DNA from 3 places in the Providencia hangzhouensis genome. Region 3 is predicted to be linked to each of the others. Evidence: predicted binding sites of a transcription regulator. Region 3 holds the regulator's gene; each other region holds the start of a gene.
What was found. The regulator PurR, encoded in region 3, represses purine synthesis genes. The targets are predictions, from matches to a motif close to CANGCAAACGTTTGCNTG.
Positions count from the first base shown of each region.

Region 1: PZ638_RS01070 (NCS2 family permease) is a predicted target of PurR. The motif match lies at 2,909-2,926, and genes of this name have one in related genera.
Region 2: glyA (serine hydroxymethyltransferase) is a predicted target of PurR. The motif match lies at 2,762-2,779, and genes of this name have one in related genera.

Region 1 is NZ_CP135052.1:237,466-242,902, forward strand. It holds gene PZ638_RS01055 (ABC transporter substrate-binding protein) at 340-1,179, shown strand; gene PZ638_RS01060 (amino acid ABC transporter permease) at 1,290-2,042, shown strand; gene PZ638_RS01065 (amino acid ABC transporter permease) at 2,044-2,796, shown strand; gene PZ638_RS01070 (NCS2 family permease) at 2,983-4,317, shown strand; gene yihI (Der GTPase-activating protein YihI) at 4,752-5,267, shown strand.
Region 2 is NZ_CP135052.1:1,694,482-1,699,918, forward strand. It holds gene PZ638_RS07425 (NAD+ synthase) at 1-685, shown strand, start outside; gene glnB (nitrogen regulatory protein P-II) at 698-1,036, shown strand; gene hmpA (NO-inducible flavohemoprotein) at 1,224-2,423, opposite strand; gene glyA (serine hydroxymethyltransferase) at 2,885-4,138, shown strand; gene PZ638_RS07445 (3-phenylpropionate MFS transporter) at 4,220-5,371, shown strand; gene PZ638_RS07450 (fimbrial biogenesis chaperone) at 5,410-5,437, opposite strand, start outside.
Region 3 is NZ_CP135052.1:2,713,194-2,718,630, reverse strand. It holds gene PZ638_RS12275 (helix-turn-helix transcriptional regulator) at 1-380, opposite strand, end outside; gene punC (purine nucleoside transporter PunC) at 697-1,923, opposite strand; gene punR (DNA-binding transcriptional activator PunR) at 2,047-2,952, shown strand; gene purR (HTH-type transcriptional repressor PurR) at 2,962-3,987, opposite strand; gene sodB (superoxide dismutase [Fe]) at 4,429-5,007, opposite strand.

The DNA of each region.
Region 1 (5,437 bases), 2.0 Mb from region 3:
CCCGAAATATCCTAGCTTGGTGCCTAGCCGCAATACGAACTATTTAGAGTATTGATACGTTTGAACAGTTATTTCTTTAATGACTATTGGCGTATATTTTCAGGTACAAAGCATCTAAAAATTTAGCTTAAGATTTTTATACCGACTTTCTTCTTGCTCAATAAGAGTCTATTGATGGTTTAACCATGTTGGGGCCTTTGTACAAAGCTTGCCCCTTTTTTGTGTGGTTTTATATTCTATTTTGTTATAAATATATTATTTAATATTATTTCAAGTGCTAAGCAATAGTTGATAGCTTGTGATGGTCGATTTACAAAAATTTACCGTCAGGGGTGTTCAATGAAAGCTCGTATTCTAACGACTGTTTTACTTACAGGTTTAGCGCTGACAGCGAATGTCGCTAGCGCAGATAAATTAGATGATATCAAACAAGCGGGTGTGATCCGCATTTCAGTATTTGATAGTAACCCACCATTTGGTTTTATTGACCCACAAACTAAAAAATTAGCGGGTTATGATGTTGATATTGCGCAAGAAATTGCAGATGGCCTAGGGGTAAAACTTGAGCTTCGTCCAACTAATCCAGCAAATCGCATTCCACTTCTAACTTCAGGAAAAGTTGACTTGATTGGTGCTAACTTCACCATTACAGATGAACGCGCAAAACAAGTTGATTTCTCAATTCCTGATTTTGCGACAGGCCAAAAATTTATTGCCCGTAAAGGCGTATTAAAAACACCTGACGACATCAAACCACTGCGTATTGGCGCAGACAAAGGTACTGTGCAGGAAGTGACTTTGCGTGAGCGGTTCCCTGAGACTAAAGTGATTTCTTATGACGATACCCCACAAGCTTTCGCTGCACTGCGTAATGGTAACGTCCAAGCTATCACACAAGATGATGCAAAACTGGTGGGCTTATTAGGTAATTTACCTGAAAAAGTGAAAGCAGATTTTGAGATTTCCCCATTTAGCCTGACGAAAGAATACCAAGCATTGGCAGCAAGCAAAGGTGAAACGCGTTTGGTTGAAAACGTCAACGAAACACTGTTGAAACTGGAGAAAGACGGTAAAGCCGAGGTGATCTATAACCGTTGGTTTGGGCCAGATACCAAAGCCGCACAGCCACGCGGAGACTTTAAATTCGCACCACTGAGTGAGCAACAGCCACAGTCTTAATGGGGAACGGTAAGTACTCAGTGATTTGAAGCCCCGCACTCTGTGTGGGGTTCTTGGTTATAAGGGATGAGTTTTTAATCACAAGCTGTGAAGGCAATAGGTCGTGAACAATGTTTGAAAAATTTTTAAATGGTGATTTTTGGTCTGCCCATTTCTTGGCACCGCAGTATTTAGAATGGTTTGGCTACGGCTTTTTGATCACTATTTGGATCTCGATTTGTACCATTGTTGCAGCCACTGTATTGGGTTTTATAGTTGCATCAGCAAAGGATAGCCAAATTGCTCTTGTGCGTTGGGCTGTGAGTATCTACATCTCTATTTTCAGAAATACGCCTTTGTTGGTGCAGTTATTCTTTTGGTATTTCGCTTCTGGTGAAATTTTACCCTCTGCTGTAATGGAATGGCTCAATACTCCCCATGAAGTCCATTTACTTGGAATCACAGTGGGTTGGCCGTCATTTGAATTTTTAGCCGGTTTTATTGGTTTGACCCTTTATACCGTGCCGTTTATCGCTGAAGAAATTCGTGCTGGGATCCGTGGCGTTCGTCAGGGGCAAAAATATGCGGCGTTTGCTTTAGGGCTAACCTCATGGCAGGCCATGAAATTGGTGGTATTACCGCAAGCCGTTAAAATCGCGATGCCTCCACTACTGGGCCAATATATGAATGTGGTAAAAAATTCATCATTAACGATGGCGATAGGCGTCGCAGAACTGTCTTATGTCTCCCGCCAGGTTGATAGCCAGACACTGCAAACCTTTGCTGCATTTGGTGTGGCAACCGTTTTGTATATTGCCATTATTGCGGTAATGGAAGGTTGGGGCCAGTGGCGTCAACAGCGTAATTTGGCTCAGGGGGTATAAGATGGATTTTTCGATTATTGAGCAGAATTGGCAATATTTATTGTTTGGTACTTTTCCGGATGGGCCACTTGAAGGCGCTGCACTGACGTTAGTCATTAGTTTACTTGCCGGTGCGGCTTCTATTGTATTAGGAACATTGGGCGGAATAGCTTTAGCCATGCTGCGGGGCTTCTGGGTTAACCTATTTGCTGCGATTTTAGGTTTCTTCCGTGCAATTCCGGTCATTATGTTAATTTTTTGGACCTATTTTCTGTTGCCAATCTTATTGGGTATGGAAATTCCGGGTATTGCAACAGTCGTCTGTGCATTGGCATTAATTACTTCTGCATATTTGGCTCATGCCGTGAAAGCTGGCATTTTAGCGATAGGAGCAGGGCAGTGGCAGGCAGGATTATCCTTGGGGTTTAGCCGCTGGCAGGTATTGTGGAATGTCGTATTGCCACAGGCCTTACGTATGATGGTTCCTTCATTTATTAACCAGTGGGTAGCATTAATTAAAGATACCTCATTAGCCTATGTTGTTGGTGTTGCGGAGCTTTCTTTTTTAGCAACCCAAGTGAATAACCGTGAAATGGTTTATCCTCTCGAAGTTTTCTTATTCGTAGCATTTATTTATTTTGTGATGTGTTTTGCGGTAGAAATTATTGCGAATAGGGTGGCGACAAAGTTGAGTGCGCAACATCAACCTCAAAAAATGGCTGCGAAACATCGTTTATTGTTTTGGCGCCGACAAAAACTGTTAGCACTTTCCTAAATTAAAAGTGGTGGTGAAATATCCACCATTTCCTCACTCCACTATTTTGGTTTATTTTTATTATTTCATCTTGGCGTATCAGTTAGTTAGGACATTTTTGCCCCTTATAGTTTACGCAATCGTTTTCTTTTGTGATTTTTAATTGTAGTATAGGGCGAAAAAAACTTTTTTTGGGCGCAATATCTAATGAGTAATCAATCTTCTAGCTCGGCACAACCGCAGGGCTTGTTTCAGCGTGTTTTTAAATTGCAAGAGCACGGCACGACAGCACGGACAGAAGTTGTTGCAGGCTTCACCACCTTCCTAACGATGGTATATATCGTTTTTGTTAACCCTCAAATTCTCTCAGTTGCAGGCATGGATATCAAAGCTGTATTTGTCACCACCTGTTTGATTGCGGCTATTGGTAGTATTTTGATGGGGCTGTTGGCAAATTTACCGATTGCAGTAGCACCTGCTATGGGGCTGAATGCTTTTTTTGCTTTCGTTGTAGTTGGCGCGATGGGCTATTCATGGCAAGTTGCAATGGGGGCCGTATTTTGGGGGGCAGTCGGGTTATTTATTCTGACATTATTCCGTATCCGTTATTGGATTATCGCCAATATCCCGCTTAGTCTTCGCGTCGGGATCACCAGTGGTATCGGCCTATTTATTGCGATGATGGGGCTGAAAAACTCCGGTATCATTGTCGCTAACCCAGACACGTTAGTCTCTATCGGTAATTTGACTCACCATAATGTTTGGCTGGGAGCCCTCGGGTTCTTTATTATTGCAATCTTAGCGGCTCGTAATATTCATGCCGCGGTATTAGTTTCTATTGCAGTGACCACCTTGATTGGTTTGGCTTTGGGGGATGTGAAATATTCTGGAATATTCTCAATGCCGCCAAGTGTCACGAGTGTCGTCGGGCAGGTTGATTTCGCTGGCTCTTTAGACTTAGCGTTATCCGGTGTGATTTTTGCCTTTATGTTAGTAAACCTGTTTGACTCATCAGGCACCATGATAGGTGTGACTGACAAAGCTGGTATCACAAATGAACGCGGAACTTTCCCACGGATGAAGCAAGCGTTATATGTGGACAGCTTGAGCTCTGTTGCAGGTTCAGCGATGGGGACATCTTCTGTCACCGCCTATATTGAAAGTTCTTCTGGTGTTTCTGTTGGTGGGCGTACAGGTTTAACTGCGATTGTCGTTGGTATTCTATTTCTATTGACCATGTTTATCTCACCTCTTGCCGGTATGGTTCCTGCTTATGCAACTGCGGGTGCCTTGATTTACGTGGGCGTGTTGATGACTTCAAGTTTAACCCGCGTGAAATGGGATGACTTAACTGAGTCTGTACCCGCATTTATTACCGCAGTGATGATGCCATTTAGCTTCTCAATCACAGAAGGTATCGCACTAGGCTTTATTGCGTACTGTGCAATGAAAATTGGTACAGGCCGCTGGCGTGATTTGGGGCTGTGTGTGATTTTAGTGGCGGCGATGTTTCTACTAAAAATGGTGCTCGTCGACGCCTGATATTCGTCATACTTCAAGCTGTGGCGTTGTTGTCTTCTCTCGGCTACTCGGGTCACATACTTATGTATGCTCCCCGAGATAACCTCGATTGACGCCTAGCCACAACTTGAATTATTTAGAATATTGCTCAAGATGACTCTCTATTTTCTGTCCTCTAACGGTACAGCTATTTAGAGTATTGGAACGTTTAGTGTATTGGCGAAGTGATCATTTTCTGTAGGTAAAGCTATTTAGAAGATTAATCCCCCCTCATACGGCTCTTCCTTTTTGTTGCTTGCATGCAACACAAATTATTTAAGGTATAATCATTAAAGTACTATTGCGAAGGCAGGGTGGAGTAAAAAATCCGCCAAAATTGCAAACTAGTGCTTTCCCCCTTTATGGGATCCTGCTAGATTTCGCAGCAGAAACTGACTTTATCAAGGTATCAGACCATGAATGCACCAAAAAAACCGGCTGCTAAGCCAAAGAAAAAATACCGTAAAACTAAAGAAGAGATAAATGCGGAAGGCCGTGAGCGTAAGCGCGAGAAAAAACATCGTGGTCATAAATCTGGTAGCCGTAACCAAGAATCTGCTTCTAACAATGCTAAAGGTGGGATATCTACCACCACAGACCCGCGTATTGGTAGCAAAAAACCGATTCCATTAGTTGTGGATGATAACAAACCTGTAGCGCGTCCAGTGGTGAAAGAGATGCCAGTCGCTAAAGAAAAATTGACGCCAGAAAAAGAGTTGGAAATGCTAGAAAGCGATGACCGCCTAGATAGCATTTTGGCGCGTCTGGAGGATGGCGAAACTATCACTGCGCAAGAACAGCAGTATGTTGATACCTGTTTAGACCGTATTGATGAACTGATGAATATTCTCGGTATTGAATATAGCGAAGAAGAAGAGGAAGAAGACGAAGAAAAACTTGATGACATTATGCGCATCTTAAAAAGTAAATAATTTCGTTTAAAAGATCCCTCGCGCTAGCGGGGGATTTGGCTATTTTTTCTGCTAACTCACTTTTCTTTGATGTTGAATCAAGTCTCTTTTCTCTAACATATTTATACTGGTCATATTCAAAGCTGCAGCGTTGTTGACTATGTTCATTCGCACGAGTCTCATACTTATGT
Region 2 (5,437 bases), 1.0 Mb from region 3:
GCCATTCCGCTATACTTCTGAGATGAGCATCCACGACGCTAAAGAACAAGCTGATTTGCTTGGTGTTGAATTCGATATCGTATCTATCGAACCGATGTTTGATGCTTTTATGGCACAGTTAACGCCTATGTTTGAAGGAACCGCGGTTGATACAACTGAGGAAAACTTACAAGCGCGTTGCCGAGCCGTTATTTTAATGGCGATGTCAAATAAACGTCGTCGCTTAGTTTTGACTACCAGTAATAAAAGTGAGTCAGCGGTTGGCTACTCGACATTGTATGGTGATATGGCGGGTGGTTTTGACGTGTTAAAAGATGTGCCTAAAACCCTTGTCTTTGAGTTGGCTAAATACCGTAATACTATCTCTCCAGCAATCCCACAACGCGTGATTGATAGGCCGCCATCAGCAGAGCTTGCGCCAGGGCAATTAGATCAAGACAGTTTGCCACCTTATGATGTGTTAGATGCATTATTAGAAGGCTATGTGGAAAAAGACTTGTCAGTTAATGACCTAATCAAACTTGGTTTTGATAAAGACGTGGTGCGCAAAGTTGTGCGCCTTGTTGATATTAATGAATATAAACGTCGTCAGGCGCCTGTTGGGCCACGTATTACGATGCGCAATTTTGGCAAAGACCGTCGTTATCCGATCACCTCAGGTTTTGGCCGTAAAAACTGGTCATAACAGGAATTATTTATGAAAAAAATTGATGCAATTATAAAGCCATTCAAACTTGATGATGTTCGTGAAGCGCTGGCAGAAGTGGGTATTACTGGAATGACAGTGACTGAAGTGAAAGGTTTTGGACGTCAAAAAGGGCATACTGAACTTTACCGTGGCGCAGAGTATATGGTTGATTTTTTACCTAAGGTAAAAATTGAAATTGTAGTACCTGATGACATCGTTGAAAACTGCGTCGAAACCATTATGCAAACTGCACAAACTGGCAAAATTGGTGATGGAAAAATCTTTGTTTATGATGTCGCTCGAGTGATCCGTATTCGAACCGGTGAGCAAGACGAAGAAGCAATTTAATAAATTAAGTTTGTATGAAAATGCGGTAACGGAAAATACACAGGAATGGGATTAGAATTGTGTATTTATTATGCGAGCCCGTTACCGCTAAATTAGAAAACTACGAATATTTAACTAGTTAACCCATTTTCTTCAGTTAATATGTTTCATAGAATGCTCTTCTAAACAGAAGAGCATTTTTTGTGAATTAATTGAGGGGTAATACCTTGTGTGGTCCAAAACATTCATAGTGAATAGCACTGGTATCGACACCCATTGCAATTAGCTGCTTACCTACGTGCTGCATAAACCCAACAGGGCCACAGAAATAGAATTGCATATTCGGTTGCTCAATCCATTCACGTACCAATTCTAAATTCATTAAACCTTCATATTGGTAATCAAACCCGAGACGATCTTCCTCTCTTGGTTGATTAAACCAAATCGCGGATTGGCTGGTTTGCTGTTTTGCTAATAGTTGTTGAATTTCGTGCCTAAAGGCATGAACGGCACCATTTTCAGCGGCATGGAACCAATTAACTTGTGCGTTGTGACCTTGTTCTGTTAGATGATTTAACATGCTCAGCATTGGAGTTAAACCAACGCCTGCAGAGATCAAGGTAACAGGTGTCTGGCCATCAACATCAATAAAGAAATCACCACATGGAGGGGCGAGCAGTACACTATCACCTTCATTTAATTGTTGATGTAAGAAATTAGAAACGGAGCCTTGTTCTTCACGTTTTACCGCAATACGGTAGCTACGGCCATTAGGTGCAGTGGTCAGAGAGTATTGGCGGATTTCTTGGTTTTCAAACCCCTGGTTGTTGACATAAATAGTGATATATTGGCCTGGGCGGTAATCAGCGACAGGTTGCCCATCGACAGGAACAAATTCAAAACTTGTAATCACATCACTTTGTGGTTGTTTTTGCGCTAATTTAAACTCACGTAAGCCTTCCCAACCCCCATTTTTATCCGCATTTTCTTGGTAAATTGCAGCTTCTCTACCAATAAAAATATCGGCTAAAACACCGTAAGCTCTTCCCCATGCATCAAGAACCTCTTGGCCTGGGTTGAGGAGTTCATCAATAGCCGCGAGTAAGTTTTCCCCGACGATTGGATAGTGCTCAGGTTTAATATTTAAGCTTACATGTTTTTGGGCGATTTTTTCGACAGCTGAAATAAGAGCCTCAGGAGTTTCAATATGCACAGCATATGCGCAGATAGCGTTGAAAAGGGCTTCTCGTTGGTCCCCATTCACTTGGTGAGTCATGTTGAAAATATCTTTTAATTCAGGATGCTGTTTAAACATCCGATCATAAAAATGCGCGGTCAGTTTTGGCCCTGTTTCAGCAATGGCAGGAATGGTTGATTTAACAATGGCAATGGTTTGGCTATCTAGCATACAGGTGCTCCTGAATTATTTTCATGTTCTCATTATAGTTATGGCAAAGGGCAAATTTTTGCGATCTAAAAATATTCCTTTGTAGATTAGTTAGATAAATTTATTTCATCTCAGCTAATCCCTATTTTTTGCGAACGATGAAGGTGATTTATAAAGATGTATTTTAAATACAACTTATAATATTTACGTGTTTATGTAAAGACTCAAATCGGAAAAATAGGGTGGATTTAGGCACATAATGAGAAGGGAATAGCAAATCTGGATGTTTGTCCGTTAAAAATTAAAATTTGAGCTATTTTATAATGAAGCCTTCAGAAGCAAATGAAGTGAAAAAAATTAATGCAATCGTTTGCGTATATTTTTTCTTTAGGGCTATCTCAAGAGAGAAAAAGAGTTTACACTGTGTGTCATTGCGATGAATCGATTTTCAACCTATTGAATTGCTGAGGCAGGAGAAGCGAATGTTAAAGCGTGAAATGAATATTGCTGACTACGATCCGAAATTATGGGAAGCAATGGAGCAAGAAGTACAACGTCAAGAAGAACACATTGAATTAATTGCTTCTGAAAACTATACCAGTCCACGAGTCATGCAGGCTCAAGGTTCTCAGCTAACCAATAAATATGCAGAAGGCTACCCAGGCAAACGCTACTATGGCGGTTGTGAGTATGTTGACGTGGTAGAGCAATTAGCGATTGACCGTGCGAAAGAACTATTTGGTGCTGACTATGCGAACGTGCAGCCGCACTCAGGTTCACAAGCTAACGCTGCAGTTTACATGGCGTTATTACAGCCTGGTGATACCGTTCTGGGAATGAACCTAGCACATGGTGGTCACTTAACTCACGGTTCACCAGTTAACTTCTCAGGTAAACTGTACAACATCGTGCCTTACGGTATTGATGAAAGCGGTAAAATTGACTACGACGATATCAAAGCGCAAGCGGAAAAACACAAACCAAAAATGATTATCGGTGGTTTCTCTGCGTACTCAGGTGTCGTTGATTGGGCAAAAATGCGTGAAATCGCAGATGGTATTGGCGCTTACCTGTTTGTTGATATGGCTCACGTTGCAGGTTTGATTGCTGCGGGTGTTTATCCAAACCCAGTTCCTCATGCACACGTTGTGACAACAACAACGCATAAAACTTTAGCGGGTCCACGTGGTGGGTTAATTTTAGCTAAAGGTGGTGACGAAGAGTTGTACAAAAAAATCAACTCAGCGGTATTCCCTGGATCTCAAGGTGGCCCTTTAATGCATGTTATTGCAGGTAAAGCGGTTGCTCTGAAAGAAGCGATGGAACCTGAATTCAAAGTTTATCAACAGCAAGTTGCTAAGAATGCGAAGGCAATGGTCGATGTTTTCCAAAAACGTGGCTACAAAGTGGTATCTGGCGGAACTGAAAACCACTTATTCTTAGTTGATTTGGTTGATAAAGACATCACAGGTAAAGATGCCGATGCTGCACTTGGCCGTGCGAATATCACTGTTAACAAAAACAGTGTACCGAACGACCCTAAGAGCCCATTTGTAACGTCTGGTGTACGTATTGGTTCTCCTGCGATTACGCGTCGTGGCTTCAAAGAAGCAGAAGCGGGTGAGCTAGCTGGCTGGATGTGTGATATTCTAGACAACCTCAATGACGAAGCGACCATTGAGAGCGTGAAGCAAAAAGTATTAGCAATTTGCAAAAAATACCCAGTTTACGCATAACATAACGTATTATTAATTACTGAAACCCGCTTCTACATGTATGTATGAGCGGGTTTTTTGCATTGAAAAAACGGAGGAGTGATGGTCATTCCATCAACGCGTTGGCTAGCTATTGATTATTTTACCTACTTTTTTGCCTACAGTATTTTCTTGCCATTTTGGTCAGTTTGGTTACAAGGTGAGGGAATTGATGCAGAAATGATTGGTGTTTTGTTAGGGGTAGGGCTAGCAGCCCGTTTCCTTGGTGCGATGTTTATTACTCCTTTAGTTAAAGAGCCCTCGAAACTTATTACTGCTCTACGCTTACTCGCAGGACTTTCACTTATTTTTTCTGTCGGTTTTGCTCTGGGTTCTCACTGGGCATGGCTGTTGTTTGTAATGATTGGGTTTAACTTATTTTTTGCACCAATGGTTCCACTGGGCGATTCACTGGCGGGGACATGGCAAAAACAATTTACCTTTGACTACGGCAAAATTCGCGTTTGGGGTTCGATAGCTTTTATTATTGGTTCCTCACTGATGGGGTATTTAGCCGGTGTTTGGGGAAATAAAGCCATCATGGTGGCCTTGATAGTAAGCTGTCTAGCATTATTACTTGGCGCAATGCTGAAACCAGCAATCATGCCAATGGGGGTAGCGAAAGCGGATGGTGGTAATAAGGTTACGTTTAAACAATTGATTGCGGATAAAAACGTCGTTAGGTTTCTTATCTGTGTTACGTTACTGCAAGGGACTCATGCGGCTTATTATGGTTTTGCTTCCCTATTTTGGAAAGAAGCCGGCTATTCAGATTTAGTTATCGGTAATTTATGGTCGCTCGGTGTGGTTGCTGAAGTCATTGTATTTATGTTAAGCCACCGTTTATTTAGGCGTTGGAGCGCTCGAAATTTACTGTTGTTATCTGCCTTTTGTGGAATTATTCGTTGGGGCTTGATGGGAGCGTTTACTGCATTACCGGTATTAATCGTGGTACAAATTCTTCACAGTGGTACTTTTACGATTTGCCACCTAGCCGCAATGCGCTTTATTAGTGCAAGAAAAGAAAATGAAATTATCCCATTACAAGGTGTTTACTCCGCACTCGCAACTGGCGGTGGGTTAGCCGTACTGACTATTATTGTCGGATACATTTATGAGCGAGTGCCTGCTCATCATGGTGTGGTGTTTTACTTAATGGCTCTTCTCGCTGTCCCTGCCGTGTTTATCCGCCCTAAAGTGGTGGCTCAATCTTAATATTCACCTGCCAAGTTATAGAAGCGGTTAAGCCTATTTTATAGCTTGGTTTGGTATTGAATTTGT
Region 3 (5,437 bases):
AACAACTCTTTAAATGAAGAATTAGCTAAAGCTTCAAACCAGCGGTCTTTCCATATCTCATTTAGTGCGATTGGGGTGTCAGTATAGTTTAATGTTCTTTGAGGCAGTAGAAAACGTAAGGCATCATGACGAATACGTAATACCATTACTTTTGAATGATTAGGGCTAGCAGTAAATGTATTAACCCTAGGAATAATCAGCTGGTAAGGGTCTGTTATTGAATCGTTATCAGTTGTCATGCGAAATGCATCTGATGAAACCCAGATTTCAGCACCTGTTCCAGGGAAAATTTTAATTGCTTCTGTAAACTCTTTGATTATCAAAATAGAACTAACAAAGGATTTTAATTCATCTGGTGGATAGTACTGTTTTAACATCATTCTTGAGCACTCATTATTTAATGTCGCAATGATAACGTTTTTTAACAAGAAAATTAACCATGAAATATCTATATCTTAGTAGATGACAAAATTAAAACTTTAATTTTTAGTGAAATCCGCTTTGAATTAAGAAAATTGATGAGAAAGGTAAGGTTTTACCAGCCAAGAATAATCGGCTATTGGTTATATAGCAAAATACTGAACATATATTACTGTATGGTCACTAGTGCTATACACTGAAGGAAATTTTTATGAATTTGCTAAAATAAAAATCATGCCGATAAGATTCGGCATGATTGAGTCGGTAAGCTATACTTTATGAATTCGTTTGGCAATCAACCTGCTTAATAGTTTGGTTATTTTTGCTTGCACAGCGTTGCATAAAGTAGCCAATGGCCATTGGAATGATCGTTACTGCCATCACCCCAGTTGTTGCTAACAATGGGTCGAAAGTAAGAGCAGAAACAAGTAGACTGGCTAAAAAACATAAACCTAGTTGTAAGGCATTTTGTAATGCGGCAGCTTTACCACTGGCGCTAGGAAATGCATTTAGTGCTTTGGATACTGCAATTGGGTAAGAGGCTCCGTTCATAGCTGCCATAAAGCAGAATGGGATCAAGATCATAGTTAATGATGGTGTGGTATAAATAGCCATGATGAATAAAATAGACATGCTTACCGCATAACCAACAAGTAACAATGGAAATATTGTTTCTGCTCGGACTTTTGCTAATAAAATACGGCAGCCATACCCACCAACAATAAAGGCTAAAGTTTGTGGAATATAACTCAAACCGATATCCGCAGGGTTGAAACCCATATTACGTAAGATAAAAGGCGAGCCGGTTAGCCAAGCGAAAAAACCCGCACTGCATGAAGCGTAAACGAGCACATTACCGCTGAAAACTGGCGAACTGAGTAAGTTTGAGAAAGAAATCTTAGCTTGTGGTTGGCTGTCATCAATTATTGTTTTAACTGAAACATTTTTCAAAAAGAGTGTTGGCAATAAAAGTAATATACCCACAGCCATTAGGATCAGGAAAATTGCTTCCCATGTTTGGTGTTCTAGTACCCATGCTCCTAATAATGGTGCTAAAGCAGGGGATAGCGCAACTAACGGCATAATAGAAGCAAAAACTTTTTGGGTATTTGCTTCATCATAGCGGTCGATAACAAGAGCTTGCCATAAAACTGCAGCGGAGCAGACACCAACAGCCTGTAAAAATCGTAGTGTTAATAACTGTGTTGCGGTTTCCACCCAATAAATAGCTAAGCTACTGATAATGAAAATAGTTAAGCCCACAATGAGCACAGGCTTACGGCCAAGTTTGTCTGACAATGGCCCCCATAACAATTGAGCGAAGGCAAAACCGGCTAAAAATATACTGAGAGAAGCACTGATAGCGCCTTCTGATGTATGCAGGGTGTCTTGCATAGCACCGAATGCAGGTAAATACATATCAATAGCTAAAAACCCCAGCATGCTAAGTCCTGCAAGGTAAACCATAAATCCAGGGGAATTTTTTTTCACAGTATTCGACATAATTATTACTTATCTGATATTTAAAAAAAATGTTAATGATGATGCCATTGTATAGGCTATTTTTTTAGGTTGTGAAACGGTAATATTTGGATCTTGCTATCAAAATTTTTGAAAGGAGAGGTTATGTGGTCTGCGCATGCACTCGAAGTGATTGATGCTGTTGCCCGAACTGGGAGCTTTAGTGGTGCTGCTGAAGAGTTACACCGTGTACCTTCTGCAATCAGTTATACCGTCAAGCAAGTTGAAGAATGGCTTGCGGTTCCCCTATTTGAGCGTCGACATCGCGATGTTGTTCTTACAGAAGCTGGAACGATATTTATTAAGGAAAGTCGTTCTGTTATCAAAAAAATGACAGATACAAGGCATCAATGCCAGCAGGTTGCTAATGGTTGGCGGGGGCAATTTAGTATTGCTGTTGATTGCATTGTAAAACCACAGAGAGCAGAGCAATTGATACTGGATTTTTATCGTCACTTTCCAGATATTGAACTTTTCATTCATCCTGAAGTATTTAATGGTGTTTGGGATGCACTTGCTGATGGGCGTGTAGATGTTGCTATTGGAGCTACTCGAGCCTCACCGATTGGTGAAAGATATAGTTTCCGTGATATGGGTTTTATGTCATGGAGGTGTGTGGCGAGCCCTAAACACCCATTAGCGAATATAAGCGGCAAGCTAACAGACGACCAAATGCGCGAGTTTCCAAGTTTATGTCTCGAAGACACTTCTCGTAATCTACCAAAACGTGATACATGGGCTCTTGATAATCAACGTCGTCTTGTCGTACCTTCTTGGGAAAATGGTCTAGCTTGTTTGGTTAACGGGTTGTGTGTCGGAATGGTGCCAGAGCATCGTGCGGCTTCGTTTTGCGAAAAAGGCTTATTAGTTGAACTAGCATTAGCACAGCCATTTCCACCCAGTCCTTGTTGTCTAACTTGGGTGGAAAATAATACATCACCAGCGTTGAATTGGTTATTGGATTACCTTGGCGATAACGAAACGCTCAATGCCGAGTGGCTTTCAAACTAATTATGCGTATTATCGACGATAATCGATAAATGGGCCGTCAGCAACGGAACGGCGTTCTACAAGGCGAGGGTGGACTTCAATTGTTTGAGCATCTTCGCGCTTATTTACAATACGATCGAGCAGCATTGTGAAAGCCATTTGGCCTAAACGCTCTTTTGGTTGGTGAATTGTGGTCAATGCCGGGGTAAAATAGCGCGCATTTCGCACGTTATCATAGCCAATGATTGAAATGTCTTGTGGGACACGCAATCCCATCTCATCAGCGGCGCAAATTGCCCCCATTGCCATAATATCACCGCCACAGAAAACGGCAGTAGGGCGTTGCTTATGGCTTAAAATTTGCATCATTGCCTTATAGCCAGATTCTGGCTCGAAGTCCCCTTGAACAATCCATTCATCTTTTATGGTGATTTTGGCCTCTTCCATCGCCTTTTTAAAGCCAGTTAATCGACCAATACCCGTATTTCTTTCAAGAGAACCAGGGATGGCTCCGATGTCACGATGCCCTCTATCAATCAAATAACGTCCTGCAAGATAGCCACCGTGGAATGAGTTATCAATAATACTATCGGTAAAATCGCCACGGGAAGTTCCCCAGTCCATCACTACCATTGGGATATTGCGGTAATCTTCCAGCATACTGATTAAGGGGGCAGGATATTCGGAGCACATTACGAGTAAACCATCAACACGCTTTTGTGCCAGCATCTGCAAATACGCTTTTTGTTTTCCCAAATTATTATGAGAATTACAAAGGATTAGCGTATAACCTTTTTCATAACAGCTATTTTCAACTGATTCAATTACCTCTGCGAAGTAAGGAGCTTCACATGAGGTTGCCAACAACCCAATCGACTTTGTGTTGTTAACTTTTAGACTACGGGCAACCGCACTTGGCGAATAATTGAGCTCTTTAATTGCAGCCCAAACCGCAGCTTTAGTGTCATCAGCTACAAAGCGCGTTTTATTAATAACATGGGATACGGTTGTGGTAGATACGCCAGCGCGTTTCGCCACATCTTTAATCGTTGCCATGGGGGAAAAAAACTCCTGACCAATAACCGGTCTCTATAAGAATTCTTGTTAAAAAATTACCTGCATATTGATGCATTGATCCTTTGCTGGCAATAATTTAGCGATTTGTTGTCGATTTTGTCTGATCTAGCGCAAAAACGAAAGAAATAATTGATGTTATAACATGTGATATAGACACTAGTTTTACTTTTTTAGATATGTATACTGAATAACATTGATTTTTGTATGGTTATTTAGTTGTTTAACTACGTTTGGATGAGAGGAACTCATGGATACAGATGTTAAATATGGTTTGCTTGCTGCGTTGGGCTCATTAGCATTGATTATATTTCTTGCTGCACATATTTTCTGATTTTATTTCAGCCTCGAATAGGGTGAATTTAATAAGGGCGAGAATATCTCGCCCTTATTGTATCTATACCTAGCAATAAGCAGAAATTGTTATGCTAAATTTTCTTCCACAAATTTCCAGTTAACTAGCGCCCAGAAATTTTCTAAATATTTAGGGCGAGCGTTACGGTAATCGATATAATAAGCATGTTCCCAAATATCGACAGTTAACACAGGCTTATCATCACCAGAAATAGGTGTTGCAGCATTGGATGTATTTACAATAGCAAGGTTACCATCCGCTTTTTTCACTAACCAAGTCCAGCCCGCACCGAAGTTTTTGGTTGCTGCATCAGTAAATTGAGCTTTAAATTCAGCAAAAGAACCGAATGCCTTATTGATAGCTTCAGCGACTTTACCTGTTGGCTCGCCACCAGCGTTTGGTGCTAAGCAATTCCAATAGAAAGTGTGATTCCAAACTTGTGCCGCGTTGTTAAAAACGCCTGCTTCAGAAGTTTTAATGATTTCTTCTAAAGATTTTCCTTCAAAGTTAGTGCCTTTGATGAGGTTGTTCAAGTTAACAACGTAAGTGTTGTGGTGCTTACCATAGTGATATTCTAAGGTTTCAGCAGAGATATAAGGTTCTAAAGCATCTTTTGCATACGGTAAAGCGGGTAGTTCAAATGACATTGCGTACTCCTTGATTGCTTTTATATCAATATACTTAGGGTGTTTGCTCTTAAAATGAGCGAAATAATATGTGACAGCTTATCATTACAGTTTCGCCTATTGGCGATATGATACTTAATACATTAATGATAACACGATAAACCATACAAAGATAAAGGTAATAGTGTTACTAAGATGTTAACAAATAAATAGAGGTATTACACATAAAAATCATATAGATATTGTAATCGAAAAATCTAAAGATATTAAGTTTCGGTTTTTATCTAGAAATAGCTACTTGTTTGACTTAAGTAGAGAGAAGATAGAAAAGGTGCCTTTTTGTTTTTTGGAATGCTATAGTAATGCCCCTATAAAACTGGCATATTGTATGAAACAATTCAGTTTCCTATTATATCAGTCAATGTATTCTGTTAAGTTGCGGTAGACTCCC